DNA from 4 places in the Pseudomonas graminis genome. Region 4 is predicted to be linked to each of the others. Evidence: predicted binding sites of a transcription regulator. Region 4 holds the regulator's gene; each other region holds the start of a gene.

Region 1 (7,895 bases), 1.1 Mb from region 4:
GTGTGCGTTATCGCGACGAAGAGCCGCCACTCGCGGGCGATTACATCAACGCCGTGCGTGAACGCCTCGATGGCCGCGATCTGGCGCTGATGTTCGAGCCCGGCCGCTTCATCGTGGCCAATGCCGGCGTGCTGCTGACCCGCGTCGAGTACCTCAAGCACACCGAGCACAAAGACTTCGCTATCGTCGACGCCGCCATGAACGACCTGATTCGTCCGGCGCTGTACCAGGCGTGGATGGACGTAACTGCGGTCAGGCCCCGTGACGGCGCCAAACGCACCTACGACATCGTCGGCCCGATCTGCGAAACCGGGGATTTCCTGGCCAAAGAGCGCGAACTCGCGCTGGCTGAAGGCGATTTGCTGGCCGTGCATTCCGCCGGCGCCTATGGCTTCGTGATGAGCTCCAACTACAACACCCGCGGACGTACGGCCGAGGTGCTTGTGGATGGCGAGCAAGCCTTCGAAGTGCGTCGCCGTGAAACCGTGACTGAGCTGTTTGCCGGCGAAAGCCTGCTGCCGGAGTAATCCCATGCTGCTGCGTTTTACCAAGATGCATGGCCTGGGCAATGATTTCATGGTGTTGGACCTTGTGAGCCAGCACGCGCACATTACGCCCAAGCATGCCAAGCAATGGGGCGATCGCCACACCGGCATCGGCTTCGATCAGTTGCTGCTGGTCGAAGCACCGAACAATCCGGACGTGGACTTCCGTTACCGGATTTTCAATTCCGACGGTTCCGAGGTCGAGCAATGCGGCAATGGCGCGCGCTGCTTCGCCCGTTTCGTGCTGGACAAGCGGCTGACGGCCAAGAAGCAGATTCGCGTCGAGACCAAGGGCGGCATCATCGAGCTGGACATCCGCAACGACGGCCAGATCAGCGTGGATATGGGCGCGCCGCGCCTGGTGCCGGCGGACATCCCGTTCGATGCGCCGGAGCAGGCCACCTGCTATTCCCTTGATGTCGATGGCGAGACCGTCGAGCTCGCGGCCGTGTCCATGGGCAACCCGCACGCCGTGCTGCGCGTCTACGACATCAACAACGCACCGGTGCATGTGCTGGGACCGAAGATCGAGAACCATCCGCGCTTTCCGGCGCGGGTGAACGTGGGCTTTCTCCACGTCGTCGACCGCCAGCGCGCGCAACTGCGGGTGTGGGAACGTGGCGCCGGGGAAACCCAGGCCTGCGGCACCGGTGCCTGCGCGGCAGCGGTCGCGGCCATTACTCAGGGCTGGATGGATTCGCCAATGCTGATCGACCTGCCGGGCGGACGCCTGTCCATCGAGTGGGCAGGCCCCGGCCATTCTGTGATGATGACTGGCCCGGCTGTCCGGGTTTACGAAGGCCAAGTACGTCTATGAGTGAGAGTATCCAATGACCGACCAGCCTCAGACTTCAAACGACACGCCCGGCCAGTCCCCTGCCGAGAACGCAGTGCCTGCCCTTGAAGCCGAGGCGGTCGCGGCCTGGCTGCAACAACATCCTGATTTCTTCGCCGAACACGACGAGCTGTTGGCGATGATGCGCGTCCCGCACCAACGGGGCGACACCGTCTCGCTGGTCGAACGCCAGCTTAAATTGCTGCGCGAGCGCAACATCGAGATGCGCCACCGGCTTTCGCAACTGATGGACGTGGCCCGGGACAACGACCGGCTGTTTGAAAAAACCCGCCGGCTGATTCTCGATCTGATGGACGCAACCAGTCTGGAAGAAATCGTCATCTGCGTGGAAGACAGCCTGCGCCAAGAGTTTCAGGTGCCCTTCGTCAGCCTTATCCTGTTCAGCGACCACCCGATGACCGTCGGACGCTGGGTCAGCGCTGCCGACGCGCAGAAAGCCATCGGTGGGCTGATGTCGGGCGGCAAGACCCTGTGTGGCGCGCTGCGCGAGCATGAACTCGAGTTCCTGTTCGGCAGCGAGCAAAGCAAGGAAGTAGGCTCGACCGCCCTGGCTTCCCTCACCCATCAAGGGTTGCATGGCGTTCTGGCCATCGGCAGCCGTGATCCGCAGCATTACAAAAGCTCGGTCGGCACGCTGTTTCTCAGTTACATCGCCGACGTGCTCAGCCGCCTGCTGCCCCGCTTCACCAACTCGCTGCGTTCGGTTCGCTAGTCATGGAAGGGCAACTGGACGCTTACTGCACGCACCTGCGCAGTGAGCGCCAAGTGTCGAGCCATACGCTTGAAGCCTATCGCCGCGACTTGAACAAGGTCCTGGCGTTCTGCGAAAAGCAGCACATCGACAGCTGGAAAGCGCTGGATATTCAGGCCATGCGCAGCCTTGTCGCGCGCCTCCACCAGCAGGGCCAATCCTCGCGCAGCCTGGCCAGACTGCTGTCAGCCGTTCGCGGCTTCTATCACTACCTCAACCGCGAAGGCCTTTGCGATCACGATCCGGCCAATGGCCTGTCACCGCCCAAGGGCGAGCGTCGCCTGCCGAAAACGCTTGATGCCGACCGAGCCCTGCAACTGCTTGAAGGCGGCGTCGAAGACGATTTCCTGGCCCGGCGCGATCAGGCCATCCTCGAGCTTTTCTATTCGTCAGGCCTGCGCCTGTCCGAATTGACCGGACTGAACTGTGCAGACCTGGATCTGGCGGACGGTCTCGTGCAGGTCCTCGGAAAAGGCAGTAAAACCCGCGTTTTACCGGTCGGCAGAAAAGCCCGGGAAGCGCTGGAGGAATGGCTCAAGCAGCGGGCGCTGGCCAATCCACAGGACGATGCTGTATTCGTCAGCCAGCAGGGCCGGCGCCTCGGGCCGCGATCGATCCAGCTGCGGGTCAAGGCCGCTGGCGAACGCGAGTTGGGCCAGAATCTGCACCCCCACATGCTTCGCCATTCATTCGCCAGTCACTTGCTGGAGTCGTCCCAGGACCTGCGCGCCGTGCAGGAGCTGCTGGGTCACGCCGATATCGCCACCACTCAGATCTACACCCACTTGGATTTCCAGCATCTGGCCACGGTGTACGACAGCGCCCATCCACGGGCCAAGCGCAAAGGTAACGCCGACAATGAGCATTAAGCTGATCACCTTCGATCTGGACGATACGCTGTGGGAAACCGCACCGGCGATTGTCAGTGCGGAAGCCAAGCTGCGTGAGTGGCTGGCTGCCAACGCGCCAAAACTAGGGCCGGTTCCGGTCGAGCATCTGTGGGAAATCCGCTCGCGACTCATCGAAGAGGATCCGACCTTCAAGCACCGGATCAGTGCGTTGCGCCGTACGGTGCTGTTTCACGCTCTGGAGGACGCTGGCTACGGCCAGGCTGAAGCCCACGAGCTGGCGGACCAGAGCTTTGAAGTATTCCTTCAAGGGCGGCACCAGTTGGACATCTTCCCTGAAGTGGTGCCGACACTGGAAATCCTGACCAAGTCTTACACGCTGGGTGTCGTGACCAACGGCAATGCCGACGTCCGCCGCCTGGGCCTGGCCGATTACTTCGCCTTCGCGCTCTGTGCCGAGGACCTGGGCATCGGCAAACCAGACCCTGCACCTTTCGTTGAAGCGCTGAAACGCGGCAATGCCGATGCCAGCCACGCCGTGCATGTCGGCGATCACCCGGGTGATGACATCGCCGGTGCTCAACAAGCCGGCATGCGGGCGATCTGGTACAACCCCGGCGGCAAAGCCTGGGAGGCTGAAAGAGCGCCGGATGCCGAGATCAGCAGCCTGACGCAATTGCCCGAGGTGCTGGCGCGCTGGGGTTGATCCGTGTCTCCCCCGGTATGAATGCCGGCTTTTGCGCCGGCAACCCGGATCGCAGGCAATAAAAAACCCGCAGCGACAGCGGGTTTTTCATCAAGCGCACAACCGGCCCTTAGATAGGACGGCTGCCGTACTTGTTATCAGGCTTCTTGGGCGGATCGGCGACCACATTGGCCTCCACTTCCACGACCTTGCCACCGCGAGCGAGGAATTCTTCCATCGCGCGAGCCAGAGCATCACGCTCTTTGTTCTTGGCTTCCACGCTCGGCAATTCGTCTACCGAGACGGCGGCCTTGGCCTTGCCCTTGGCCGGAGTCGCAGAGACTTCAGCGCTGTCGTCGACCTCCACTACATCTTCATCGGAAGCCGCAGCGAGCCCCTCGCCGCCCTCCTCGTCTTCCAGCTCGTCTTCCAGACCTTCTTCGATGTCGTCGTCGCTCATGTTCTACCTCATGACTTGCGCAAGCAGATTAGTTATAGCCCAGCCGGGCTTGATTTCTTGGACAGCCGGAAAAAATTCAACTACCGCATACTCTCAGCGGTCGTGTCCCTCACCTTGAAGCGTGGCGAGGACTCTACGGGCTCCGCCTGCATCGCGGTGCTCGCCCAGATAAATACCTTGCCATGTGCCCAACGCCAGCCGTCCATTTGTAACCGGCAATGTCAGCTGGCAGCCAAGCAGACTGGCTTTGAAGTGCGCAGGCAGATCGTCGGGTCCTTCGTCGTCATGCTCGTAACCGTCGCGCCCCTGAGGCACCAGACGGTTGAAGAAACGCTCGAAATCGCGACGTACCGCCGGGTCGGCGTTCTCGTTGACGGTCAACGAGGCCGAGGTGTGTTGCAGCCAGACATGCAGCAGGCCAATGCGGCATTCGCGTAATTCGCGAAGGCCCGCAACGATCTCGTCAGTCACCAGATGGAAACCACGAGGCCTTGCCCGCAGCGTGATCAAGGTCTGTTGCCACATACCGTTCTCCGCCCTTCGGCGCGCATTCTAACGCGCTGGAAAAAAAAACAAAGTGCGTAATGAGCGACGATTTTTACGGGCGCAGAACAAGGGCATTTATGCCCTCTCAAGCGTCCGGAATCGCCAGGTTTGGCCGAACATTGCAGCGGATGTCCCTGCCTGGAACACCCGCCCCCTGTGCGGACATCCCTATCGACAAACCCCAGGCAAAAAAATGCCCGGAGACCCGGGCATTTTTTCATGCGTGGATTACAAGTTGTAGCCACGTTCGTTGTGTTGCGCCAGGTCCAGGCCGACCGCTTCTTCTTCTTCGGTGACACGCAGGCCCATGACCATGTCGAGCACCTTGAGGATGATGAAGGTCACGATCGCGGTGTAGATGACCGTGAAGCCGACGCCTTTGCACTGAATCCAGACTTGTGCCGCGATGTCGGTCACAGTGCCGAAGCCGCCCAGCGAAGGGGCTGCAAACACGCCGGTCAGGATCGCGCCAAGGATACCGCCGATACCGTGAACGCCGAACGCATCCAGGGAGTCGTCGTAGCCCAGTTTGCGTTTCAGGCTGGTGGCGCAGAAGAAGCAGACCACGCCTGCCGCCAGACCGATGATCAGGCCGCCCATTGGGCCGACAGTACCGGCAGCCGGAGTCACAGCAACCAGACCGGCAACCACACCCGAGGCAATGCCCAGCGCGCTTGGCTTACCGTGGGTCAGCCATTCGGCGAACATCCAGCCCAGCGCTGCAGCAGCAGTGGCGATCTGGGTGACCAGCATGGCCATACCGGCGGTGCCGTTGGCCGCAGCTGCGGAACCTGCGTTGAAGCCGAACCAGCCCACCCAGAGCATGGCCGCACCTACCAGGGTGTAACCCAGATTGTGCGGGGCCATCGGAGTGGTCGGGAAACCTTTACGCTTGCCGAGTACCAGGCACGCTACCAAGCCAGCCACACCGGCGTTGATATGAACAACGGTGCCGCCCGCGAAGTCGAGAACGCCCCAGTCCCACAACAGACCGCCGACGCCGCTCCAGACCATGTGCGCAATCGGCGCGTAAACCAGAGTGAACCAGATCGCCATGAAGATCAGCATCGCGGAGAACTTCATACGTTCTGCGAAGGCGCCGACGATCAGGGCCGGGGTGATGATGGCGAAAGTCATCTGGAAGGTCACGAAAACGGCTTCCGGGAACAGTGCCGCAGGGCCAGTGATGCTTGCCGGGGTGATGCCTGCCAGGAACGCCTTCGACAGACCGCCGACGAAGGAGTTGAAGTTGACGACGTTGGCTTCCATCCCGGTGGTGTCGAAGGCCATGCTGTAGCCGTAGACGACCCACAGAATGCTGATCAGGCCGGTAATGGCGAAGCACTGCATCATCACGGAAAGAATGTTTTTCGAGCGGACCATGCCGCCGTAGAACAGCGCCAGACCGGGGATGGTCATGAACAACACCAGCGCGGTGGAAGTCAGCATCCAGGCGGTATCGCCGGAATTGAGTACAGGGGCTGCCACTTCGTCTGCCGCCATGGCCAAGCCAGGGGTTACGAGGGACAACAGGGCTCCTAGCCCTGCGAATTGACGCAGAGTCATATTGTTTTCTCCTGGGGCGTTGGGGTTTGGCGGCTTAGATTGCGTCGGTATCGGTTTCGCCGGTACGGATGCGGATGGCCTGTTCCAGATTGACCACGAAGATCTTGCCGTCACCGATCTTGCCGGTGTTGGCCGCTTTGGTTATCGCTTCGATAACGCGGTCCAGATCCTTGTCGTCGATCGCAACATCGATCTTCACCTTGGGGAGGAAGTCGACTACATACTCCGCACCGCGATACAGCTCGGTGTGGCCTTTCTGACGTCCGAAGCCTTTGACTTCAGTAACCGTGATGCCCTGCACGCCGATTTCGGACAGCGACTCGCGTACGTCGTCCAGCTTGAACGGCTTGATGATGGCAGTGACTAGCTTCATGAAACTTTCTCCCGAATTGGTGGACTTGCCCCAGGAAAACAAACCCGACTCAAGTCTAAGCGCAGTGTCTGGCTTTGTAACGCGTCGTGTCCGCAAGAGACCTGACCAACTCCAGAAAACCGCTTCTGACGAAACATTCCCCGCTCCGCCTGCCGCACTGCATTCGTCACAGCGACTGCATCAGTGCATGGGTTACAAGCCACTAAGCAGAAAGCTTGCCATCTCATCGATCAGCGTGAATTTCGGCACTTGGCCCGTTAATTCACGCTTCAGCGTAGTCGTCGATTGCCATCGCCGCACAACAACGGTGCGCGTGTGCCCGAGGCGATGCGCGAAAAGCGTGCAGAGCGTTGCGCGTGGCGGACGGTCGAAAGCTGCGTGCTACACTCGCGCCCTCTGATTCTGGAGTTTCATCATGCTCGCCCCTAAAGCCTTTCTCGACGCCCTGAGCGGCCACGCGTCCCGCCTGTTCAACGGCGAAACCCCGGTTCCCCGCAGCGAATTCGAAACCCAGTTCAAGGCGCTGCTGCAGAGCGGTTTTAGCAAGCTGGATTTGGTCAGCCGGGAAGAATTCGACAGCCAGATGATCGTCCTCGCCCGTACCCGCGCCCGTCTTGAGGCACTGGAAGCGAAGATGGCAGAGATGGAAGCGCAGTTGGCGACGCAGCCGAAAGCGCCAGGGGCCGAGCCACAAGGTTAAGCGTTTAACCCTGCGGGTGCTCAGGCGCAGTGCGCAATGCGCTGAACCTGGGCTTTGATGGCCTCCAACGTGGCCATCGACCTATCCTCCTGTGCCCCTGCCCATCGATACACACCCCGAAAAACATGCCTCCGCCCACGCGCCAGGGCAATGACTATCCTTCAGCTCGCCGCAGGAAGCGGTGCTGCCTTCAAGGAAAGACATGTCCCTCGCGATCGTTCTGAGCCGTGCCCAGGTTGGCGTTGAAGCGCCTGCCGTGACCGTCGAAACCCATCTCGCCAACGGGCTGCCCAGCCTGACGCTGGTGGGTCTGCCGGAGGGCGCGGTCAAGGAGAGTAAGGACCGGGTGCGCAGCGCAATCCTCAACTGTCGGCTGGAATTCCCGGCGCGGCGGATCACCCTGAATCTCGCCCCTGCCGATTTGCCCAAGGACGGCGGGCGCTTCGATGTCGCCATCGCACTTGGCTTGCTCGCCGCCAGTGCGCAGGTGCCGACGCTTGCGTTGGAGGGCATCGAATGTCTGGGGGAACTGGCGTTGTCGGGTGCGATTCGGCCCGTGCAGGGC
Region 2 (7,895 bases), 760 kb from region 4:
AAGTTGCACATCGTGTTGCACACGTCGCTGTCGGGCGTGTTCAACCAGGCGATGGTCAAGAAGGTCGGCGCTGATGACTTCCTGGCCAAGTTCCGGCCGGACGATCTGGCGGCGAGGGTGGTAGATCGTATCAAGGCGGCAGATATCAGCTGAGGAGGGGTGTTCCTCCTTGCTGTTCACATGATTTGAGAGGCGGCATGTCGACAGGTAATTTGGATTTTGATCAGTTCCGGGTGTTCCTGGAAAAAGCCTGTGGCATTTTGCTGGGTGAAAATAAACAGTATCTGGTCTCCAGCCGCCTTAACAAGTTGATGGAGCAGCAGTCCATCAAGTCGTTGGGTGAGCTGATCCAGCGTATCCAGACCCAGCCGCGCAGCGGGTTGCGCGAGCAGGTGGTGGATGCGATGACCACCAACGAGACGTTGTGGTTTCGCGATACGTATCCCTTCGAGGTGCTGAAGAACAAGGTGTTGCCGGAGGCGATCAAGGCCAGCCCCAACCAGCGTTTGCGGATCTGGTCGGCGGCGTGCTCGTCGGGGCAGGAACCGTATTCGCTGTCGATGTCTATCGATGAGTTCGAGCGCAGTAACCCGGGGCAGCTGAAGTCGGGCGCGCAGATTGTGGCGACGGATTTGTCGGGTTTGATGTTGAACAATTGCAAGACGGGCGAGTACGACAGTCTGGCCATTGGCCGGGGGTTGTCGCCGGATCGTCTGCAGCGTTACTTCGATCAGAAGACGCCAGGGCGCTGGACGGTGAAGGCGCCGATCAAGAGCCGTGTGGAGTTTCGTTCGTTCAATCTTCTAGACAGTTATGCGGCGTTGGGCAAGTTCGATATGGTGTTTTGCCGCAACGTGCTGATTTATTTTTCGGCGGAGGTGAAGAAGGATATTTTGTTGCGTATCCATTCGACGTTGAAGCCTGGGGGGTATCTGTTCCTTGGGGCGTCGGAGGCGTTGAACGGGTTGCCCGATCATTATCAAATGGTGCAGTGCAGTCCCGGGATTATTTATCAGGCCAAGTGATTGGCTCCGGTTTTGATTTGATGAGAACCCCGCTTAGGCGGGGTTTTTTGTTTTGTGTTGGCGCTGGTAGGGCATCTGCCTCACGGCAGATATTTCGCCTTCGGCGAGTTACTTGATAAAGCCCCAAGTAACCAAGGGCTTTGTGCTCCTGGTTGGGCCCTTCCTTCGTCAGGGTTCCTTCACTCCGGTCCCGCTCCGTGGGCCCGCGCCGAACGGGCATCCATGCCCTGACGGCGCTCTCGCCGCATCCCTGCGGCTCGGCCCACTCCGCGAGACCTGCGTTCAGCCTGCACCCAAGTCGCGATTGGCGGTGACTGGACCATCTGTGTATGAAGATCAAAGGCAGATCAAAGGCTTCCCGGCTGAAGCCGGTCCCACTGGGTGAACACGATCTCACTGTAGGAGCCGGCTTGCTGGCGAATGCATTCTGTCAGTCGATCTATTCATACCTGACTCATCGGGTTCGCCAGCAAGCCGGCTCCTACAGAAAAAATGCGTTCCGTCAGGTAAAACGATGAACGACCAAAGATCGTTGAGACAACGGGCACCCAGTGGGACCGGCTTTAGCCAGGAAGCCGTTGATCTTGATCTGCTGTTGATCTTGATCTTGATCTTCATACCCAGCTAGCCCAGACGACACCCATCGCGACTTGGGTGCAGGCCGAACGCAGACGACGCGCAGTGGGCCGAGCCGCATGGATGCGGCGAGAGCGCCGTCAGGACATGGATGTCCGTTCGGCGCGGGCCCACGGAGCGTCGTCGGAGTGAGGGAACCCCGAGGTACGAGGGGCCTAACCAGGAGCAAGCACCCTTGGTTACTTGGGGTGCTTTTCCAAGTAACTCGCCGAAGGCGAAATATCTGCCGTGAGGCAGATGCTTTTGATTGTCTGCAAGGTCGAGCACGGACCCCCGTGACGGCAAAAAAACGGCACCGCGCTTGCCGCTTTCCTCCCCCGGAGCGGAAATCCCTTGCCGCTTTTCTGTCATCACCCCGCACCAACACCCCTGCAGCCCCCGGAAACACGCACTTTCAGCATGTGGCACGCACCTTGCTATAACTCCTGCACGTACATCTGGTCAGCCCTCAAAGGTCCCGACATGAGCATCAGTTTTGAAAACGCCCTCGGCATCCACGAAAAAGCGCTCAACTTCCGCGCCCAGCGTGCTGAAGTGCTGGCCAACAACATCACCAACGCCGACACCCCCAACTACAAGGCGCGTGACCTCGACTTCTCCAAAGTCCTGGCCGCCGAAAGCGACAAAAGCAAAAACGGCCACTTCGCCCTCGACATGACCAACAACCGTCACATCGAAGCCGAAGGCATGAGCGATGGCGAAGCCAGCCTGCTCTACCGGACCCCGTCGCAGCCGTCGCTCGACCAGAACACCGTCGACTCCCAGGTCGAAAATGCCAACTACGCCGAAAACGCCATCGGTTTTCAGGCCAGCTTCACCTTGCTCAACAGCAAATTCAAAGGGCTGGTTGCAGCCCTGCGCGGAGAGTAATCCATGTCCCTGTCCAGTGTTTTCAATATTGCCGGTAGCGGCATGAGTGCCCAGAACACCCGCCTCAACACCGTGGCCAGCAACATTGCCAACGCCGAAACCGTGTCCTCCAGCATGGACCAGACCTACCGCGCCCGACATCCGGTGTTCGCCACGGTCTTTCAGGGTCAGGAATCCGGTGGCAGCTCATCGCTGTTTGAAGAGCAGGGTCAGGCCGGCGTCGGCGTGCAGGTGTCCGGCATCGTCGAAGACGCCTCAAACCTCGAAGCACGTTACGAGCCAAACCACCCGTCAGCCGACAAGAACGGCTACGTGTATTACCCGAACGTCAACGTCGTCAACGAGATGGCCGACATGATCTCAGCCAGCCGTTCGTTCCAGACCAACGCGGAAATCATGAACACCGCGAAAACCATGATGCAGAAGGTCCTGACCCTGGGTCAGTGATAAAGGGCGAAATCCATGACGGTCTCAAACACAGACGCTACCTCGTCGTTCCTCAAAGGGTTGCAAAGCACGACCCCTGGAACCACAGGCACCAGCACCAAATCCAGCACGAGCAGCCTCACCGGGTCCAGCTCGCTGGGCAAGGATTCATTCCTGCAGTTGCTGGTCACGCAGATGCAGAACCAGAACCCGCTCGATCCGCAGGACAACAGCGAGTTCGTGGCGCAGCTGGCCCAGTTCAGCAGCCTGGAAACCATGCAGAACCTGAGCACCTCCGTCGACTCGATCAGCACCATGTACCAGTCGTCCCAGGCGTTGCAGGCCTCGTCGCTGGTCGGCCGTTCGGTGACCGTGGACGCAGGGTCGACCTACGTCGACACCAGTAAGGCCATGACCGGTTCCGTGGTGCTGCCATCGTCCAGCTCCGACACGACGGTGAAGATTTACGACAGCACCGGCACGAACGTCGTGCGCACCATCGACCTGGGCACGCAGAAAGCGGGCACCACGGCCTTCAGTTGGGATGGCAAGGATGACAGCGGCGTAGCGGTGGAAGCAGGCAACTACAGCTTCGTCGCCAACGGCAAGCTGGACGGTAAAGGCACTCAGCTGAGCACCTACCTGCCGGCGACAGTGAACAGCGTGACCATGGGGACAACGGGCTCTGACATGACGTTGAACCTCGCCGGCGGCACCCAGGTGGCACTGGCAAATATCAAGCAAATCGGAATTTAGAGCCGACTAGACGGCGCAGGAGTTAATCATGTCTTTCAATGTTGGTCTTAGTGGGCTCTACGCGGCAAACAAAAGTCTGGACGTTACCGGCAACAACATTGCCAACGTCGCGACCACCGGCTTCAAATCTTCCCGTGCGGAGTTTGCTGACCAGTACGCCCAATCGATTCGCGGCACCTCCGGTGGCACCAACACCGGCAGCGGCGTCTCCACCGCCGCCGTGTCGCAGCAGTTCACCCAAGGCACGCTGAACACCGGTACTGGCCGCAGCCTGGACCTGGCGATCAACGGCAACGGCTTTTTCATGCTGAGCAACAACGGCGAGAAGCTGTACACCCGTGCGGGCGCTTTTCACACCGACACCGATGGCTACGTCATCAACGAAGCGGGCAACAACCTGCAGGGCTACAGCGTCGACGGCCAGGGCAATGTCGCCACCGGCGTGCTGAGCAACCTGCGTGTCGACTCCTCGAACCTGGCGCCGAAAAGCACGGGTGTCATCACAGTCGCTTCCAACCTGAACTCCTCGTCGACCTTGCCGACGGTTCCGACATTCTCGCCTTCGGACACCAACAGTTACACCACCACCTACAGCACGCCGCTGTATGACAGTCAGGGCAACCAGCACACCCTCGACCAGTATTTTTCGAAGACGGGCACCAATACCTGGACCATGTACAGCCTGGTCGATGGCCGCAGCATCAACGATCCAACGTCTACCAAAGCTGACGCCACAGCCGTGACCTTCGATTCGTCGGGTGGCTTGATCACCAGCGGCGCCGGCGGCCCGGATACCACCAACTCGCCCAACGTGAGCGTGGGCACGGACGGGATCTTCTCTATCAACAACTGGGTGCCGGCTGCCAAGACCACTGTCGGCAGCACTACCACCTGGTCGAGCAATGGCGCGGCCGCGAATGCGGGCGGGATCAAGCTCAACATGCTGGCCACCACCCAGACCAACGCAGTGTCCGGTGCAATCAGCAAGACTCAGGACGGTTACGCCACCGGCCAGATCACGGCCATGAACATCGACGCCACCGGCAACATGTTCGCGACCTACACCAATGGTCAGTCGAAGGTGATCGGCCAAGTGTCGTTGACCAACTTCGCCAACGTGCAGGGTCTGGCACCGGCAGGCGGCACCAACTGGCGCGAGTCGTCCGCATCGGGCATTCCGGTCACGGGCGCGCCGCAGTCGGGTACGCTGGGTTACTTGACCGGGCAGGCGCTGGAAGAATCCAACGTCGACCTGACCGGTGAGCTGGTCAACCTGATCAAGGCGCAAAGCAACTATCAGGCGAACGCCAAGACCATTTCGACGCAAAGCACCATCATGCAGACCATCATTCAGATGACCTGATAACGGTCGCTGGACACGCTCGATGAAGCCCCTCTTTGAGGGGCTTTTTTTATGCCTTTTTTTGGCAGGAAATATCGAGAGCCGTCCCACTCTACAACTGGAAACTTCCTACTTTCGTCTTTGCGAGAATCAAGTTCGCTGACAAATAAATGCCATTGAGCGGTGCCATCTAAGGGGCCCTTTCGATTGCATTCCTTTGCCCGCGATCTCGATGCATCGACGAACGTGTCGTTGAACAACGACTCAGGGAGTGTTCATGTCATTCAACACAGCGGTTTCTGGTTTGCACGCGGCGCACAAGCGCATGGAAGTGGCCGGCAACAACATCGCCAACGTCCACACCTCCGGTTTCAAATCTTCGCGCGCCGAGTTCTCGGCGGTCTATTCCTCATCGATGCTCGGCGGCAGTCGTACGGCCGCAGGTGACGGCGTTCAACTGGCCAACGTTTCGCAGAACTTTGCGCCCGGCGGAGTCATCACCAGCGAGGGCAGGGCGCTCGACATGCGCATTCAGGGCAGCGGTTTTTTTGTCATGAGTGACGCTGGTTCCATCAGCTACGGCCGGTCAGGGGCCTTTATCAAGGATGCGCAGAATTTTGTCGTCGACTCCCACGGCAGCCGCTTGCAAGGCTATGGGGTGACGGACGACGGAAAGGTGATCAGCGGCGTTCGCACGGATTTGAAGATTGACGCCGCCGGCATGTCGCCCAAGGCCACCGGCAAGATGGAGCAGACCCTCAACCTGAACGCGGCGTCGGCGTCACTCGGCGCCATCCCGCGCTTCGACCCCGGCGACCCGACCACGTACACACGGGTCACGGGGCGGCTGATCCAGGACGCCGGCGTTCCGCCAACGGATCACGAGCTCAAGCACTATTTCGTCAAGACCGAAAACAAGAACTGGACGTCCTACCTTCTCATCGACGGCGTCAATCCGCTGGACCCTACCAGTACCGCGCCGCTGGAGATGGGTTTGCAGGTGTCTGCGGCCGGCAGACTCTCGGTCACCGGCGCGACGGCGGCGGTGAAGATGATTTCCGACACCGAGTTGTCCCTGCAGACATGGCGCCCGGCGGTCAATGTCAACGGCACCTGGACCGCCAGCCCCGCGCCTTCTCCGGGACCGATCTCACTGCCGCTGCTGGACGGCGGCCTGCCCGTGCTCGACCCGGCCGATCCGCTCATGCCACGGCCTGTACCGGCGTTCGATCCTGCGGACATCACCACCTACACCAAGGCGTTCACCTACGGCGTGTTCGACAGCCTGGGCATGCGCCACGAGATGACCCAGTACTTTGTCAAAGACGGCAGCAACAGCTGGAAGATGCATACGCTGATCGACGGGCGCAACCCGCAGGACCCGGCCAGCACGGCGCCGTCGACGGCGAGCATGCTGTTCGACTCCGGCGGCTCGCTGCAGTCGCTGACGGGCAGCCAGTGGCTGACCGCCGCCAACAACACCCTGACCCTCAGTGGTTGGGTGCCGGCCAAGCCCCTGGACGGTAACAAGCCAGGCGGGCGTTGGGTGGCGAACGGCGCGGTGGGAAATGCCGACGGGATTGTCATGGACTTCAACAACATCAGTCAGCACAACGCCGCCACGGGCAGCAGCAACATCGTCATTGACGGACACACGGCAGGGCAGGCCACTCAGTTGACGGTCGACAAAAGCGGCATGCTGATGATCGGGTTCAGCAATGGCGAGCATCGCAACGTCGGCCAGGTCATGCTCGCCAGCTTCGCCAACAACCAGGGGCTGCAGCCGGTGAGCGACACGCGCTGGGTCGAAACCCTGGCCTCCGGCGTCGCCAATTACGACACCCCGGGTGCCGGCACGCTGGGCAGCGTCATCGGCCACTCGCTGGAGGGCTCCAATGTCACGTTGACCAATGAGCTGGTGGAGCTGATCCAGGCGCAGACGGCCTATCAGGCGAACTCGAAAACCCTGTCCACGGAGGCGGAACTGATGCAGACGTTGATACGCGCGACCTGATGCCGGATTTCACGTGAACACGAATGAGGGGCCGGCTTTAGCCGGGAAGGCGGGGTGTCAGACGATTGATGCGTCTTAGGCACACCGCCTTCGCGAGCAAGCTCGCTCCTACAGGGGATCGGCGTCATGCACAGAACCTGTGGGAGTCAGCTTGCTGGCGAATGCAGTGGGTCAGGCGAGATGGATGGCACAGGCAAACCGCTTTCGCGAGCAAGCTCACTCCTACAGGTCTTGCGCCGAGCAGGGATATCCGGTTGTGCCGGGACCATTGTGAGACCGGCTTTAGCCGGGAAGGCGGCGTGTCAGGCGATCAAGCTGTAGCAGATCGATACCAATCAAATCGAACAATCCGACTTCACATATGCGGCGCTGATCCGGGTCCAGCCTTCGCCGGGGCTGGTCTGGGCGCAGACCGTGCGGTGGGCGCCTTGCCAGAGGAAATAGGGCGCCGGTGCCGCCCATACGGCAAGCGAGCAAGCGATTGTTGTGAGGAGCAGGGCAATGCGCAGACCCATGACAGTTTTCCGTAGCGACTCAAGCGAATTCACAAAACGCTGCAAGTTTCGCACCCCATGGAAAGTTTTCTGGCGCTCGCTGCCGTCAATTTGCAGGAAACCGGCAGTCTGCTGTCGCGAGGCGGCTCAAACCGGATCCCAGTCCGCCAAATGCGGCCGGAATCATTGAAGAATCAACGCTTTGTCTCTCCGCTCAAAAACTGGTTCGATTATTGCTAAGACCTGTTCAGTACAGCTACAGGCGGCAAGCGTCTGTCGGAGGAGGAAGACTGTGGACAAGTTGCTATACGTGGCCATGAGCGGAGCGTCGG
Region 3 (7,895 bases), 810 kb from region 4:
TCGCGACAAGGGCAAGAACGTCCTGTTGCTGATGGATTCGCTGACGCGTTTCGCCCAGGCTCAGCGGGAAATCGCCCTGGCCATCGGCGAGCCGCCGGCGACCAAGGGTTATCCGCCGTCCGTGTTCGCCAAGCTGCCCAAACTGGTGGAGCGCGCCGGTAATGCCGAGGCGGGCGGTGGCTCGATCACGGCGTTCTACACGGTTTTGTCCGAAGGCGACGACCAGCAGGACCCGATTGCCGACTCGGCCCGGGGCGTGCTCGACGGCCACATCGTGCTGTCGCGGCGACTGGCGGAAGAGGGTCATTATCCGGCCATCGACATCGAAGCGTCGATCAGCCGGGTGATGCCGTCCGTGGTCGATCCGCAGCACATGGTTCAGGCCCAGTATTTCAAACAGTTGTGGTCGCGGTACCAGCAGAGCCGTGATCTGATCAGCGTCGGCGCGTACGTGGCCGGCGGCGATCGCGAGACTGACCTGGCGATTTCGCTGCAGCCGCAGTTGGTCAAGTATCTGCGCCAGGGCTTGCAGGAGAACGAGAGCATGCAGAGCAGCGAGGAGCAGTTGGCGAAGATTTTCAATCCTCAGGCCGGCGGTTAACCGATTATGGCAGTCAGTCGCGCAGCCCGTCTGGCGCCGGTGGTCGAGATGGCCGAGAAGGTCGAGAAGGCCGCGGTGCAGCGCCTGGGGCATTTTCAGGGGCAGGTGCGGCTGGCGGAAACCAAGTTGGGTGAGCTGGATAAGTTTCGGTCGGATTATCAGCAGCAGTGGATCGACAAGGGTGCCCATGGGGTGTCGGGTCAGTGGCTGATGAATTATCAACGCTTTCTCAATCAGTTGGAGACGGCGGTGGCGCAGCAGCGTCAGAGTCTGGCGTGGCATCAGAATAATCTGAACAAGGCGCGCGATGAGTGGCAGAAGGCCTATGCGCGGGTGGAGGGACTGCGCAAGCTGGTGCAGCGGTATATCGATGAGGCGCGTGCGCTGGAAGATAAACGCGAGCAGAAACTGCTGGATGAGTTGGTTCAGCGGTTGCCCCGGACAGAGCAATTTTAAGAGCTTGAGATCAAGATCAAGATCCTTAAGATCAAGAGCGTCTGCCTAAGGGCAGACGTTTCGCCTTCGGCGAGTTACTTGGAAAAGCACCCCAAGTAACCAAGGGTGCCTGCTCCTGGTTTGGCCCGACTTCGTCGGGTTCCCTCGCTCCGGTCTTGCTCCGTGGGCCCGCGCCGAACGGACATCCATGTCCTGACGGCGCTCTCGCCGCATCCATGCGGCTCGGCCCACTGCGCAAAACCTGCGCTCGGCCTGCACCCAAGTCGCGTTCTGAGGTGTCTGGACCTTTTGCGTTTGAAGAGCAAAAGCAAAGGCAAAGGCAACGAAAATGGTGATGACGACTACATAGTGGGACCGGCTTTAGCCGGGAAGGCGTGGGAAGGAACACTGCAAAACTGATGGCGACCAAACCGGCCTCTTCCCGGCTGAAGCCGGTCCCACTAAGGCATCGCATGCATCCCGTGGATTGGTTGTGGCTCTGACCGTAGGACTGGCTTTAGCCGGGAAGCTTTTGATCTTGATCTGCTTTTGATCTTCGTACGCAAAAAGCCCAAACACCGCCAATCGCGACTTGGGTGCAGGCCGAACGCAGACGACGCGCAGTGGGCCGAGCGGCATGGATGCCGCGAGAGCGCCGTCAGGACATGGATGTCCGTTCGGCGCGGGCCCACGGAGCGTCGTCGGAGTGAGGGTATTCCGACGAAGGAGGAACCCAACCAGGAGCAAGCACCCTTGGTTACTTGGGGTGCTTTTCCAAGTAACTCGCCGAAGGCGAAAAATCTGCCGTTAGGCAGATGCTCTTGATCCTGAAAGCCAAGTAAAAGCTAACCATTTGCCATGCCTCACAAGGGCTGCTAAAACTCAAGCGTCTGGCGCTGTTTCATACAAGGAATTTGCCAATGTCAGTAACCTCCGAACGCTCCGCCGATGGCCAAGAACTGACCATCACCATCAAGGGACGCTTCGACTTTTCGACGCACCAGGATTTTCGCGGCGCCTACGAAAAAGAAAACCAGGCCAAACGCTATACGGTTGACCTGAACGGCACGACGTACCTCGACAGTTCAGCGCTCGGTATGCTCCTCCTGCTGCGCGACCATGCCGGCGGCGAGAGAGCCGAAGTCCAGTTGGTCAACTGCAACGCCGACGTCCACAAAATCCTCAGCATCTCCAATTTCTCCAAACTCTTCAAAATCGCCTGATGATGCCATCTGCCTCCGATCGCCTGACGGTGCTCATCGCCGATGACAACGTCAGCGACCGCATGCTCCTGTCCGCCATCGTCAGCCGGCAGGGCCATGACGTTCTGACCGCCAGCGACGGCGCCGAAGCCGTCGGGCTGTTCGACCGGCGGCGGCCGCAACTGGTGCTGATGGACGCCATGATGCCGGTCATGGACGGCTTCGAAGCCGCGCGCCAGATTAAGACCCTCGCCGGTGACGCGCTCGTGCCGATCATCTTCCTGACGTCGCTGACCGAAGGCGAAGACCTCGCCCGTTGCCTCGACGCCGGAGGAGACGACTTCATTGCCAAGCCCTATAACCAAGTGGTGCTGGCCGCCAAGATCAACGCCATGAACCGCCTGCGCGTGCTGCAGGAAACCGTCCTGCACCAACGCGACCTGATCACTCGCCACCATAAATACCTGCTCAACGAGCAACGTGTGGCCAAGGCTGTGTTCGACCAGATCGCCCACTCCGGGTGCCTGAGTTCGCGCAACATCCGTTACCTGCAATCGCCCTACGCGCTGTTCAACGGCGACCTGCTACTGGCCGCGTGGTCGCCATCCGGCAACATGCACTTGCTGCTGGGGGACTTCACCGGCCACGGTTTGCCGGCAGCGGTGGGGGCGATGCCGCTGGCCGAAGTGTTCTACGGCATGACGGCAAAGGGATACGGCTTGCCCGAAACCCTGCGAGAAATGAATGCCAAACTCAAACGCATCCTCCCGGTGGACATGTTCTGCTGCGCGGCGCTGCTGTGCCTGAACTTCAAGCAGCAACTGGTCGAGGTCTGGAACGGCGGCCTGCCGGATGGTTACCTGCTGCATGGTGACGGCCGGCCGCATACGCCGCTGATTTCGTCAAACGTGCCCCTCGGTGTGCTGAGCGCCGGCAGCTTTGACGACAATACCCAGGTGTATCCCTTCGGGCCGGGGGACCGGGTGTTTCTGCTGTCCGACGGCGTGGTTGACAGTACCGGCCAGGACGGCGAACTGTTCGGCGCCCGACGCCTGCAGAACGTGCTGGTGAGCAACCGCAACCCGGCGTTGCTGATCGAAGAAGTGCAGTGGGCCCTGGCGCGGTTTCGCGGGCAGGCGCGGGACGATGTGAGCATGGTCGAAGTGGCCTTCACCGAGCCTGACTTGCTCGGCCCACCCTCGGTCATTTATACCGACAGCGGCGATTCCAGTCCGCTGGATTGGTCCGCTTCGTTCGAGTACCGTGCGGCAACACTCAAGCGCTTCAACCCGCTGCCGTATCTGCTGCAGCTGCTGCAAGAAGTGCACGGCTTGCGCATGCAGAGCAGCGAGCTGTATATCGTGCTCTCGGAGCTGTACAGCAATGCGCTGGAACATGGCGTGCTCGGGCTGGACTCGGCGTTGAAACGCGATGCCGAAGGTTTTGGGCGTTACTACCAGCAACGCGCCGAACGCCTCGATCGTCTCCAGGACGGCTTCATTCGCATTGATTTCCAGATCGTCCCGAATGGCGAGGGCGGTTGCCTGACGGTGCGAGTGCAGGACAGTGGTGCGGGTTTTGATTCCGATCGCGTGCTGGCGCTGCCGCCTGCGGTCACCCAGTTGTCCGGGCGCGGCCTTGCGCTGGTCCGGCAACTCAGCGATCGTTGTCAGTGGACCGATGATGGCCGGACGGCCAGCGTGGAATTTGTCTGGGAGGGTCTGGCATAATCCGCGCGTCTTGATCAAGGAGTGAACAAGTGTCGAATAACCCTGTGGACTTCAACGTGCTCAGCACGCTGCGTGACGTGATGGAAGCTGAATACCCGGCGCTGCTGAAGGTGTTCATTTCCGATTCCACCCTTCGCGTCAACGACATGACCCTGCTGCTGCGCGACCCTTCCTTCACGACGTCCGCCACGGCATCTTTGCAACGCCTTGGCCTGATGGCCCACAGCTTCAAAGGCAGCACCGGCAACATGGGCGCTACACATTTGTCCGAGCTGTGTCTGCAACTTGAAGAGCAGGGGCGCGGGATGGTGGAAGCGGATGACGCGCAGATCCGTTCGTTGGTGTCCCAGATCAGGGACGAGTTTTTCGTGGTCCGGGCGATTTTCGAACGTGAGCTTGAACGCTGCCATGCCAACCACTGAGTTGGCTCCCTGGCTGGGCTCCAGGCCCGACGCCCTGGCCTGCCCGTTGGTCTGAAGCGCGCCCTCAATCCAGCCGCGCCCAGCACTTGGCCCGCCATTTGCTTTGTCTCTCTGTAATTGTGCTCTTGCGGAGATTCACATGGCCCTCGCCACCAACCCCTTATTGACGGCTTTGACAGCGGCCAAAGCCCAGAAAGCCGGGAACAACGCCCCGGCAAAGGCGCCGGACCCCGTCAAGCACAACACTTCCAGCTTCTCCGACGTGTTCGCCAGGCAGGCGCCGTCCAAGTCCCACAGCGCGGATAATCCGGCGCCGAAGCCGGCAAGCGCCAAGAGTTCGGCAGCCGACGACAAGCCCGCCGCCAGCCATACGTCTGCCGCCGCCGACAAGACCGTTGCCGATAACGGCAATGGTTTGCCTGCCAAAGCGGTGAACGGCAAGGCCGATGACGACGCGGGCACGGGCCAGGGTCAGGCTGACGACAAGAATGACGGCACTGACGATGCGCACGACCCGGCGCTGGCCGACTCGCCGCCGGTAGACCCTGTAGCGGACCCGATATTGGCGGTCACCTCGCCTGTGCAAGAGCCCGTGGCTGTGGAACCCGCGGTTGATCCGACGCTGCTCGCGGGCACGCTGCCGTTGCCGGTGATCCCGCCGCCGGCTGTGCAGGCGCCAACGGATGCAACCGACGTTGCAGATGACGGTTTCGATCCTTCCGCGGATCCGCTGGAAGGCTTGACCGCCGTGCAAGTCGCCCTGGAAAACAAGGCGCAGCAGACAGCGCAGAACAACGGCGTGCATGGCGACGGCAAAGACGGCAAGGGTGGCGCCAAGCAGGACCCGAACGCCGATCCTTCGCAGTTGCTGGCCAATAACCTGGCGGCGCTGGGCGACCAGGCTGTGGACAAGAGCACGACCGAAGGCGGCGGCGACAAAGCGTTCAGCGGCCTGCTGGCTGACGGCCTGAAAGACGTGAAAGGTGCCGCCAGCGATACGCGCATGGACAACTTTGCCGATCGTCTGGCTGCGTTGTCACAGGCCGCTCAAGCAAAAAACACCTCGGCTCCGGCCGCGCCGCTGCTCAATCAGCCGCTGGCGATGAATCAGGGAGGGTGGACAGAAGGCGTGGTCAACCGCGTGATGTACCTGTCGAGCCAGAACCTCAAGCAGGCGGATATCCAGCTGGAGCCCGCTGAACTGGGCCGTCTGGACATTCGCGTCAATATGGCGGCGGACCAGCAGACCCAGGTCACGTTCATGAGCGCCCACGTCGGCGTGCGTGAAGCGCTGGAAAGCCAGATGGCGCGCCTGCGTGAGTCCTTCGTTCAGCAGGGCATGGGCCAGGTCGACGTCAACGTCTCCGACCAGTCCCGCGGCTGGCAGCAACAGGCACAACAGCAGTCGGGCGGCGACGGCCAACGCAGCGGCGGCAGCAACGCTGCCAATGGTGTCGGCGGCAGCGACCTCATCGCCGACGGCGCTCCGGTGGACGCCGCCTCGGCCGCCGCCCATGCGCCGCTGACCGTCGTGGGTTCCAGCGCGGTCGACTATTACGCCTGAAAACGCCTGGGCGTTTTCAGTAGCGGCAAGTGGATAGCTGCAAGCGGCAAGTAAAAGCAGGATCAAGAGCGGCAAGTGTGTGGGAGACCCAGGTTTCTCAGGCCTTGCCGCTTTTTGCTTTTACTTGCAGCTGGCCTCTTGCAGCTTGCGGCTGCCGTTCTGGCACAACCCTTGCTCTTCCTCTGTCACGCAACACCGAACCCTTTGGATAGTGACGGATTATTGGCATGGCGAAGAGCGACGACGCAGCAGTGGCGGACCCCGCAAAAAAGGGCAAGTTGAAAGTCATCATCCTTATTGTGGTGGGGCTTCTGCTGGCCATTGGTGTGTCGGTAGGCGCGACCTGGTTCATCATGCACAAGGCCGAGAGCAAGCCGGACCCGGCTGCCGTGGCGGAAGCGGCGAATGCCAAAAAAGAGGCGATCTTCGAACCGCTGACGCCGCCGTTCGTCGTCAATTACAACGTCAATGGCCGTCAGCGCTACATGCAGGTCAGCATCACGTTGCTCGCCCGTGACAAGGCTGATCTTGAGGCGTTGAAAGCGCACATGCCGGTCATCCGTAATAACCTGGTAATGATGTTCTCCGGTCAGCCATTCGATACCATCGCAACGCCGGTGGGCATGGAAATGCTGCGCCAGAAGGCGGCAGCCGTGGTCCAGGAAGTGGGCCAGAAAGAGCTGAGCAAGAGCGTGATCGAACAGGTACTTTTCACTAACTACGTACTGCAGTAGGACCACGACATGGCCGTGCAAGACCTGCTGTCCCAGGATGAGATCGACGCGCTGCTGCATGGCGTCGACGACGGTCTGGTGCAGACCGATAGCGTTGCCGACCCCGGCAGCGTAAAAAGTTATGACCTGACCAGTCAGGATCGCATCGTCCGCGGACGCATGCCGACCCTGGAAATGATCAACGAGCGTTTCGCCCGTTACACCCGCATCAGCATGTTCAACTTGCTGCGCCGCTCGGCCGACGTGGCCGTGGGTGGCGTGCAAGTGATGAAGTTCGGCGAATACGTGCACTCGCTGTACGTGCCGACCAGTCTCAACCTGGTCAAGATCAAGCCCCTGCGCGGCACCGCGCTGTTCATTCTTGACGCCAAGCTGGTGTTCAAGCTGGTGGACAACTTCTTCGGCGGCGACGGCCGTCATGCCAAGATTGAAGGACGGGAATTCACCCCGACCGAGCTGCGCGTGGTGCGCATCGTGCTGGATCAGGCCTTCATTGATTTGAAGGAAGCCTGGCAGGCGATCATGGAAGTCAATTTCGAGTACATCAACTCGGAAGTGAACCCGGCCATGGCCAACATCGTCGGCCCGAGCGAAGCGATCGTGGTGTCCACCTTCCATATCGAACTGGATGGCGGCGGCGGCGATCTTCACGTGACCATGCCGTATTCGATGATCGAGCCGGTGCGCGAAATGCTCGACGCCGGTTTCCAGTCGGATGTCGACGATCAGGACGAGCGCTGGGTCAATGCCCTCAAGCAGGACGTGCTCGATGTGTCGGTGCCGTTGCGCGTCGCAGTCGCCACGCGCCAGCTCAAGCTGCGCGACATCCTGCACATGCAGCCGGGTGACGTGATCCCGGTCGAGCTGCCGGAACACCTGGTCATGCGCGCCAACGGCGTGCCGTCCTTCAAGGTCAAACTGGGTTCGCACAAGGGCAATCTGGCCCTGCAAGTGGTCGAACCCATAGAACGCCGCTGACGCTCCGTCGTCGGCAAACCGAATGTGCTGCGTAAACGAATCAGAGTTCCCCGAGGACAACCATGGCTAATGACAACGAAATGACTTCCGCAGACGACCAGGCGCTGGCCGATGAATGGGCGGCGGCACTGGGTGAATCCGGGGACGGGCAAGCGGACATCGACGCGCTGCTGGCCGCCGACGCGGGCAACGCCGCCAATCGCATGACAATGGAAGAGTTTGGCGGCGT
Region 4 (7,895 bases):
CGACTTCGCGGACGGGTACGTTCAGCAGATCGGCAAGGTCCGCGCGAATGAATTCGCTGTCTTCGGTATCAAACTTCTGCCGCACGTAGACCGAGTTGCTGCGATTGACGTAGGCGAGGTTCTGCTCGTAATCCTTGAGTGCCGCGCGGGTCATGCGGCCAAAATAGCCGTATTCGAAATTGACCGGCCCAGGCTCCACGTCGTACTGCGCCGCGACCTGCTGCCAGAACCCCTCGTCCCGAGCCTGTTCATCCGCCAAATCCGTTATTGCGTATGCAGTGCTGTTCATCGCGACTCGCTTTTATCAATGGACGTTTAGTTGAAGCGTATCGGGGCTTTTGAGGGACCTGAACGCAAAGGCTCGCGAGGTCGGGTGCGCAGGGGGTCCAGCAGTGCGGAGAGACCGTTGTGATCAATCTCATGCATGAGTGCCAGCAGGCTGCCCAGTTCGCCGGCTGGAAATCCCTGGCGGGCGAACCAGTTCAGGTAGTCCCCAGGCAGATCTGCCAGCAACCGACCCTGATACTTGCCGAACGGCATGTCGCGCGTGACTAACAGTTTGAGTTTCTCTGGATTCATTCAGAAACCGCTTATCCGTTCGAGTGAACCTGAAAGATACGTGCATTCTGCAATTGCTCAAACACACAGATCATGCATAAAGCGCGGCGCAACTGTCGCTTGATATTGTTAAATTATTGAAAAATATAGGGATTTCCTGCTGTGAAAAGCTGGCATGCACAATGCAATATTCCCTCTATCGAGTGTTTCATTAACTAAACCTTTGATAAACCTGCCAGAAAGGAACCGCAAAATGTCGGATATCAACAAAGAAGCCATCTCTATTCTGAATGACTTGATCGAGACCAGCATTGACGGTGAGAAAGGTTTTCACACTGCCGCTGAAGACGCCAAGAACCCGGAAATCAAGGCTTACCTGCTTTCGCGTTCTTCCGGCTGCAAGACTTCCGTCGCCGAACTTCAGGCTGAAGTCCGTGCTCTGGGCGGTAACCCAGAAGATTCGTCCAGCATCGCTGGCGGCGCACACCGTCTGTGGGTCAACCTGAAAAGCGCGTTGAGCGGCAAGAACGACGAAGCCGTCCTCAATGAAGTAGAGAGCGGCGAAGACCACGCCCTGAAGGCTTACAAAAAGGCTGCCCAGGAAGCTACCGAGAAGAACTTGCCAGTCAACGTGACTACCCTGATCCAGCGTCAGCTGCAGGGCGTGCAAGCGAATCACGACAAGGTCAAAGCCCTGCGTGACACCGTTCGTGCTGCCAACAAGTAATTTGCAGCAGGTTCGAAAAACGCCAGCCAGCCTGGCGTTTTTTTATGTCTGCAGTTCGGCGGAAGGCGGGTCATACGCTCCGACTTCTACCCGATTTCTGCCATTTCTTTTGGCGCGGTACAGAGCCCGGTCAGCGGCTTGAAACAGAGCCCCTGGCAAGTCGTGGGTCACCGGCAGATGCGTGGCGACGCCGATGCTCACCGTGATGGGCGCTGTGTCATTGGCGAACGGCGGCAGCGCTTCGATTGCCAGACGCAGCTTTTCTGCGATAACGCAGGCACCTGCCTTGTCGGTCTCCGGTAGCACTACCATGAATTCCTCACCGCCGTAGCGCGCGGCCAGGTCACCCGGCCGGCGAATGCTGGCAGCCAGCGTCTGGGCAACACTGCGCAAGGCGACGTCGCCGCCATGATGCCCATGGCGGTCATTGAACGCCTTGAAGTGGTCTACGTCGATCATCAGGAGCGCCAAAGGTCGCCCTGAACGCATCCCGCGCGCCCATTCCTGCGCGAGCGCCTGATCCAGCTTGCGGCGATTGGCCAAACCCGTCAGCCCATCCGTCGACGCCAGGCCAGCCAGTTCGCGCTCGGCGTTCTGGCGCAGACGCAGTTGGCGACCCAACAGCCACGACAGCGAAAGGATGCCGATACACAGCAAACCGGTGGCGCCCGCCACCAGCAGGGCATTGCGCTTCCACACGGCGTAGACATCATCCTGGGATTGAGCGACCACGACGATCAATGGCAGATCCCCGACCCGCGAGAACGTGTACAGCCGCTTGGCGCCGTCGAGTTCGGACACGGCGGCAAAGCTGCCGTTGACCTCGTCCAGGATGCGTTTGAAGTTGGGGCGCATACTGAAGTTCTGGCCGACAAAGGTGCGATTGTTTTCATCGGGTTGGCGGGCGAGCAGCACGCCATCTGCGCTGAGCAAGTTGACGGTGCTGGTGGGGCCGATGTCCAGCGTGCGAAACAGCTGGTTAAAATACGACAGGCGCATTGATGCACTGGCGATGCCGACGAACTGCCCGGTGTCGGAGGGAAGACGCCGACTGAAACTGATGCACAGGTCCTTGAAGCCCCAGCGCGACAGGAAAGGTCCATCTACCACCAGCGCCAGCGAGCTGCTCTCCCGGTGTTTTTGAAAGCCTGGCCGATCGGAAAAGTTGTCTAGCCGAGGCGTCAGAGAAGTGGAATCGGCAACGATGCGCCCGGTCTCATCGAGCAGCACCAGATCGCCCTTGTAGGGCGCGGCCGTAGCCCGGTCGAACAGCACCAACTGCCGTAACTCCGGCGAAATCGTCATGACATCGGGTCGTCGCCATGCGGCGATCAGGCCCTGAAGAGAGGTGTCGTACAACTCGGCGTTACGCTGCACATCCGCATCGATCAACTGCACCACGTTGTTCGCCGAGCGCACGGCGGCTTCGTTGGCGGTGCCCAGCTCCCGAAACAATAACCAGGTGACGATGGCCAGGATGGCTCCCACCGCCAGGGCGCTGCCCAGCATCAGCATCTTCTCGGACCCTGATCTGATCCCTCGCGCTAATGGAGGCATGGCTGTCAGTGGCATCGATCATCTCTGACGGGGAATGGTAACGTCGTGCAGCGATAAGGCTTATTCGCCTTCGTCGAACTTGTTGTTGATCAGTTCTACCAGTCCCGCCAGCGCGGCATCGGCTTCGTCACCTTCGGTGGCCAGGTGGATCAGGGTGCCCTTGCCGGCGGCGAGCATCATGACGGCCATGATGCTTTTGCCATCGACCATGGTTTCCGGCGTGCGGCCGACCCGGATCTGGCAAGGGTACTTGCCGGCGACACCCACGAATTTGGCGGCGGCCCGGGCGTGCAGACCCAGCTTGTTGATGATGGTGATTTCTAGAGCGGGCATCGCGAGGGAGGTCCTTTCAGCTTAGGTCGCGGTGGCGGACCTGAACATTCTTGAGCGATTGCTGCAGCACCTGACCCAGACGTTCGGTCAGGTAGACGGAGCGGTGGTGTCCGCCGGTGCAGCCAATGGCAATAGTGACGTAGGCGCGGTTGCTGGCGGCGAAGCGCGGCAACCACTTATTGAGGTACGAAAAGATGTCCTGGAACATTTCCTCGACGTCCGGTTGAGCGGCGAGGTAATCGGCCACCGGCTTGTCGAGGCCCGACTGCTCACGCAGTTCGGGCTTCCAGTACGGGTTCGGCAGGCAGCGCACATCGAACACCAGATCGGCATCCACGGGCATGCCACGCTTGAAGCCAAAGGATTCGATGAGAAAGGCAGTGCCCGGCTCGGGTTTGTTCAGCAGGCGCAACTTGAGGATGTCGCGCAACTGATAGAGATTCAGGTGCGTGGTGTCGACCGTCAGATCAGCCAGATCGATGATCGGACCCAGCAGGGTTTTCTCGTCACGGATCGCTTCGGCCAGCGAGCGCGTTGCCGTGCTCAGCGGATGACGGCGACGGGTCTCGGAAAAACGCTTGAGCAGGGTAGGTTCATCCGCATCGAGGAACAGCACGTCGCACTGGATGTGCCGGGCGCGCACCTCGGCGAGCATGCGCGGAAATCGCGTCAGGTGACTGGGCAGGTTGCGTGCGTCGATCGAGACCGCTAGCAGCGGCTCAGCCAGTTCGCTGTTGATCAGCGCGCGTTCGGCCAGCTCCGGTAGCAGGCCGGCAGGCAGATTGTCGACGCAGTAGAAACCGCTGTCTTCAAGGACATCGAGGGCCGTGCTCTTGCCGGAGCCGGAGCGGCCGCTGACGATGATCATGCGCATGGTCAGTGACCGTTCTGGACGTCGAGCACGACGTTGTAGAGCTCTTCGTCGGTTTTGGCGCCGCGCAGGCGCTTACGCGCATCGTCACGGTCGAGCATGCTGGCGATCTGGCGCAGGAGTTCCAGATGAGCATCAGTGGCCGCTTCCGGGACCAGCAGCACAAACAGCAGGTCAACCGGTGCGCCGTCGATGGCGTCGAAATCGATGGGCTTTTCCAGATGGAGTACGGCGCTAACAGGCGTTGAACAGCCCTTCAGCCGACAGTGGGGAATGGCGATGCCATTACCGAATCCGGTGGAACCGAGCTTTTCACGGGCAATGAGGCTTTCAAACACGACCTGCTCATCCAGATCAGGCACTTGCGTGCCGATCATTTTGGCGATGCTTTGGAGTACGGCTTTTTTGCTGCCGCCTGGCACGTTCACGAGTGAACGGCCAGGGGTCAGGATATTTTCAAGTCGGATCATGGGTGGGGAGTGTCAGCGAGCAGTCGCGCCTTGCAGCAGACTTTGCTGTTTTTCCTTATGTTTTTTGAGTTGGCGGTCAAGCTTGTCGGCAAGCAGGTCAATGGCTGCATACATGTCGTCGTGTTCGGCGTTGGCAACCACTTCAGCGCCAGGAACGTGCAAGGTGGCTTCGATTTTCTGCTTGAGCTTCTCGACCTCCATGGTGACCTGCACATTCGTGATCTTGTCAAAGTGGCGCTCCAATCGGGCGAGTTTCTCGCCGACGTAGGTACGCAGAGGTTCAGTCACTTCCAGCTGGTGTCCACTGATGTTGACTTGCATACAGCTTCTCCTTCGTTGCCAGTGCATTAAGTGGCAGGCGTGATGCCTGCCACTGGAACGCTTTGACGTGTGACCTTTACATCAGTCGCTTGCGTTCGCTGGACGGCGAGATCCCGAGGGATTCGCGGTACTTGGCGACTGTGCGACGGGCCACTTGAATGCCTTGTGCTTCCAGTAAACCAGCGATCTTGCTGTCACTCAACGGCTTTTTCTGATTTTCCGCGGCGACCAGTTTTTTGATGATCGCGCGAATCGCCGTAGACGAGCATTCGCCGCCTTCCGAGGTGCTGACGTGGCTGGAAAAGAAATATTTGAGCTCGTAGATCCCGCGCGGCGTATGCATGAACTTCTGCGTGGTCACCCGGGAAATCGTCGATTCGTGCATGCCGACCGCTTCAGCAATGTCATGCAGAACCAGCGGCTTCATGGCCTCGTCGCCGTACTCCAGAAAGCCGCGCTGGTGTTCGACGATCTGCGTGGCCACCTTCATCAGCGTCTCGTTGCGGCTCTGCAGGCTCTTGATGAACCAGCGCGCTTCTTGCAGCTGATTGCGCATGAACGTGTTGTCGGCACTGGTATCGGCGCGACGCACAAAGCCTGCGTATTGCGGATTGACCCGCAGGCGCGGCACGGATTCCTGGTTCAGCTCCACTAACCAGCGCTCGTTATCCTTGCGCACGATGACGTCAGGTACGACGTATTCGGGTTCGCTGGATTCGATCTGCGAGCCCGGGCGCGGGTTGAGGCTCTGGACCAGCTCGATGACCTGGCGCAGGTCGTCTTCCTTGAGCTTCATGCGGCGCATCAGTTGCGCGTAGTCGCGGCTGCCCAACAGATCGATGTACTCGCTGACCAGCTTCTGCGCTTCTGCCAGCCACTTGGTTTTGGCTGGCAACTGGCGAAGTTGCAGCAGCAGGCATTCGCTCAGGTTGCGGGCGCCGATGCCCGCAGGCTCGAACTGCTGGATGCGGTGCAGAACGGCTTCGATTTCGTCCAGTTCGATATCAAGCTCGGGATCGAACGCGTCGAGCAATTCTTCAAGTGTTTCGTCGAGGTAGCCCTGGTTGTTGATGCAGTCGATCAGGGTCACGGCGATCAGGCGATCGGTGTCCGACATCGGCGCCAGGTTGAGCTGCCAGAGCAGGTGGCTTTGCAGGCTCTCGCCAACGGAGGTGCGGGTGGTGAAATCCCACTCGTCATCATCATTGCTGGGGAGACTGCTGGCGCTGGTCTGATAGACGTCTTCCCACGCCGTGTCGACCGGCAGTTCGTTGGGGATGCGCTCGTTCCAGTCACCCTCATCCAGATTGTCGACGGTAGGCGCCGACTCCTGATAAGTGGGTTCCTGAACGTCAGCGTTGGGCTTTTGCTCTACGTTATCGGCCAAGGGGTCGGCGTTGTCGAAATCGTCGCCTTCCTCCTGCCGTTCCAGCATCGGGTTCGACTCCAGCGCCTCCTGAATCTCCTGTTGGAGATCCAGCGTCGACAACTGAAGCAAGCGGATTGCCTGTTGCAGCTGAGGTGTCATCGTCAGCTGCTGGCCCATTCTCAAGACTAGCGAAGGTTTCATGGCAGGGCTTAACACCTTATTCGCCGGCGCACTGCGCGCCATTTACTACCAGGGCGCCGAGGGCGCCAACTTAAGCAAATTATATGCCTGAAGCTGGAGGGTTTGCCTAGAGTGTGATGACAATTAAAAAACGAGGTCGGCGATGGCATCCGTTATGGAAGGGCGCACGACCTCATGTCATCACTGCGGTTACAGGCGGAACTCGTGACCTAGATACACTTCCTTGACCAACTGGTTGGCCAGGATGGACTCGGCGTCGCCTTCGGCAATCAGCTGGCCATCGTTGACGATGTAGGCGGTTTCGCAGATATCCAGCGTTTCACGCACGTTGTGGTCAGTGATCAGCACGCCGATCCCTTTGGCCTTGAGGTGGTGAATGATCTGCTTGATGTCGCCTACGGAAATAGGGTCAACACCGGCAAACGGTTCGTCGAGCAGAATGAATTTCGGCGAAGTGGCAAGGGCGCGTGCAATTTCCACACGACGGCGTTCACCGCCCGACAGGCTCATGCCCAGGTTGTCGCGGATGTGGGTGATGTGGAATTCCTGCAGCAGGCTTTCCAGCTCTTTGCGGCGGGCCGCGCGATCAAGCTCCTTGCGGGTCTCAAGGATCGCCATGATGTTGTCCGAGACGGAGAGCTTGCGAAAGATCGACGCTTCCTGTGGCAGGTAGCCAATACCGGCACGGGCGCGGCCATGCATCGGCTGGTGGCTGACGTCCTGGTCGTCGATCAGCACGCGACCCTGATCCGCCTGAACCAGGCCGACGATCATGTAGAAGCAGGTGGTCTTGCCGGCGCCGTTGGGGCCGAGCAGGCCAACGATCTGGCCGCTCTCGATGGACAGGCTGACGTCACGTACGACCTGGCGGCTTTTATAGGCCTTGGCCAGGTGTTGGGCTTTCAGCGTTGCCATTACTGGGCCTTCTGCTGGTCGGTTTTCTTTTTCGGCTGGATGACCATGTCGATGCGAGGGCGTGGTGCGGTGACCTTGGTGCCGTTGGCGCGGCCGGCGTTCACGACCTGCTTGACGGTGTCATAGACAATTTTCTCGCCTTCGGACGTGTTGCCGTCGTTGACCACTTTGGCTTTGTCGATCAGCACGATGCGGTTCTGCGCCGCGAAGTATTGAATAGTGACGCCCCAGGCCTGAACGATCGGCTTGTCCACCGATGGCTTCTGCTCGTAGTAGGCCAGGTTGCCCACGGACGTGAACACGTCCACGTCGCCTTGCGGTGTGCGGGTGATGGTCACAGTGTTGCCGGTGATCTTCATCGTGCCCTGGGTGATGATGACATTGCCTTTGTAAGTGGCGATGCCTTGCTTGTCGTCCAGCTGCGCGTCATCCGACTGGATGTGGATGGGTTGATCGCGATCCGTCGGCAGAGACCAGGCGCTCGCGCTTCCCAGTGCTGCGCCCAGGCCGAGCAAAAAAGGAAGGGTTTTAACGAGCCTCATACTGTCCTCTTACGTTGGATAGCAGGTTCAT

What was found. The regulator sigma-54, encoded in region 4, starts transcription at its own class of promoters, with help from an activator protein. The targets are predictions, from matches to a motif close to ANTGGCATNNANNTTGCTNT.
Region 1: a site for sigma-54 is predicted at 6,834-6,853, ahead of glnK (P-II family nitrogen regulator). Genes of this name have one in related genera too.
Region 2: a site for sigma-54 is predicted at 2,062-2,081, ahead of flgB (flagellar basal body rod protein FlgB). Genes of this name have one in related genera too.
Region 3: a site for sigma-54 is predicted at 4,476-4,495, ahead of FX982_RS23905 (flagellar hook-length control protein FliK). Genes of this name have one in related genera too.

Annotation. Positions count from the first base shown of each region.
Region 1 covers NZ_CP053746.1:1,806,247-1,814,141, reverse strand. Annotated here, with positions in the region: gene lysA (diaminopimelate decarboxylase) at 1-527, shown strand, start outside; gene dapF (diaminopimelate epimerase) at 532-1,362, shown strand; gene FX982_RS08235 (DUF484 family protein) at 1,376-2,113, shown strand; gene xerC (tyrosine recombinase XerC) at 2,116-3,021, shown strand; gene FX982_RS08225 (HAD family hydrolase) at 3,011-3,706, shown strand; gene FX982_RS08220 (hypothetical protein) at 3,816-4,145, opposite strand; gene FX982_RS08215 (secondary thiamine-phosphate synthase enzyme YjbQ) at 4,239-4,670, opposite strand; gene FX982_RS08210 (ammonium transporter) at 4,920-6,257, opposite strand; gene glnK (P-II family nitrogen regulator) at 6,292-6,630, opposite strand; gene FX982_RS08200 (accessory factor UbiK family protein) at 7,046-7,330, shown strand; gene FX982_RS08195 (YifB family Mg chelatase-like AAA ATPase) at 7,533-7,895, shown strand, end outside.
Region 2 covers NZ_CP053746.1:5,427,607-5,435,501, reverse strand. Annotated here, with positions in the region: gene FX982_RS24120 (chemotaxis protein CheV) at 1-153, shown strand, start outside; gene cheR (protein-glutamate O-methyltransferase CheR) at 198-1,025, shown strand; gene flgB (flagellar basal body rod protein FlgB) at 2,124-2,531, shown strand; gene flgC (flagellar basal body rod protein FlgC) at 2,535-2,978, shown strand; gene FX982_RS24100 (flagellar hook assembly protein FlgD) at 2,994-3,713, shown strand; gene flgE (flagellar hook protein FlgE) at 3,742-5,076, shown strand; gene FX982_RS24090 (flagellar hook protein FlgE) at 5,333-7,069, shown strand; gene FX982_RS24085 (hypothetical protein) at 7,405-7,584, opposite strand; gene FX982_RS24080 (flagellar basal body rod protein FlgF) at 7,856-7,895, shown strand, end outside.
Region 3 covers NZ_CP053746.1:5,381,428-5,389,322, reverse strand. Annotated here, with positions in the region: gene fliI (flagellar protein export ATPase FliI) at 1-601, shown strand, start outside; gene fliJ (flagellar export protein FliJ) at 608-1,057, shown strand; gene FX982_RS23920 (STAS domain-containing protein) at 1,957-2,259, shown strand; gene FX982_RS23915 (ATP-binding SpoIIE family protein phosphatase) at 2,262-3,968, shown strand; gene FX982_RS23910 (Hpt domain-containing protein) at 3,998-4,390, shown strand; gene FX982_RS23905 (flagellar hook-length control protein FliK) at 4,530-5,954, shown strand; gene fliL (flagellar basal body-associated protein FliL) at 6,182-6,688, shown strand; gene fliM (flagellar motor switch protein FliM) at 6,698-7,666, shown strand; gene fliN (flagellar motor switch protein FliN) at 7,729-7,895, shown strand, end outside.
Region 4 covers NZ_CP053746.1:667,068-674,962, reverse strand. Annotated here, with positions in the region: gene FX982_RS03125 (aminotransferase class V-fold PLP-dependent enzyme) at 1-289, opposite strand, end outside; gene FX982_RS03120 (DUF3820 family protein) at 316-579, opposite strand; gene FX982_RS03115 (PA2169 family four-helix-bundle protein) at 812-1,285, shown strand; gene FX982_RS03110 (sensor domain-containing diguanylate cyclase) at 1,328-2,857, opposite strand; gene FX982_RS03105 (HPr family phosphocarrier protein) at 2,903-3,175, opposite strand; gene rapZ (RNase adapter RapZ) at 3,192-4,049, opposite strand; gene ptsN (PTS IIA-like nitrogen regulatory protein PtsN) at 4,052-4,516, opposite strand; gene hpf (ribosome hibernation-promoting factor, HPF/YfiA family) at 4,529-4,837, opposite strand; gene FX982_RS03085 (RNA polymerase factor sigma-54) at 4,914-6,407, opposite strand; gene lptB (LPS export ABC transporter ATP-binding protein) at 6,597-7,322, opposite strand; gene lptA (lipopolysaccharide transport periplasmic protein LptA) at 7,322-7,864, opposite strand; gene lptC (LPS export ABC transporter periplasmic protein LptC) at 7,851-7,895, opposite strand, start outside.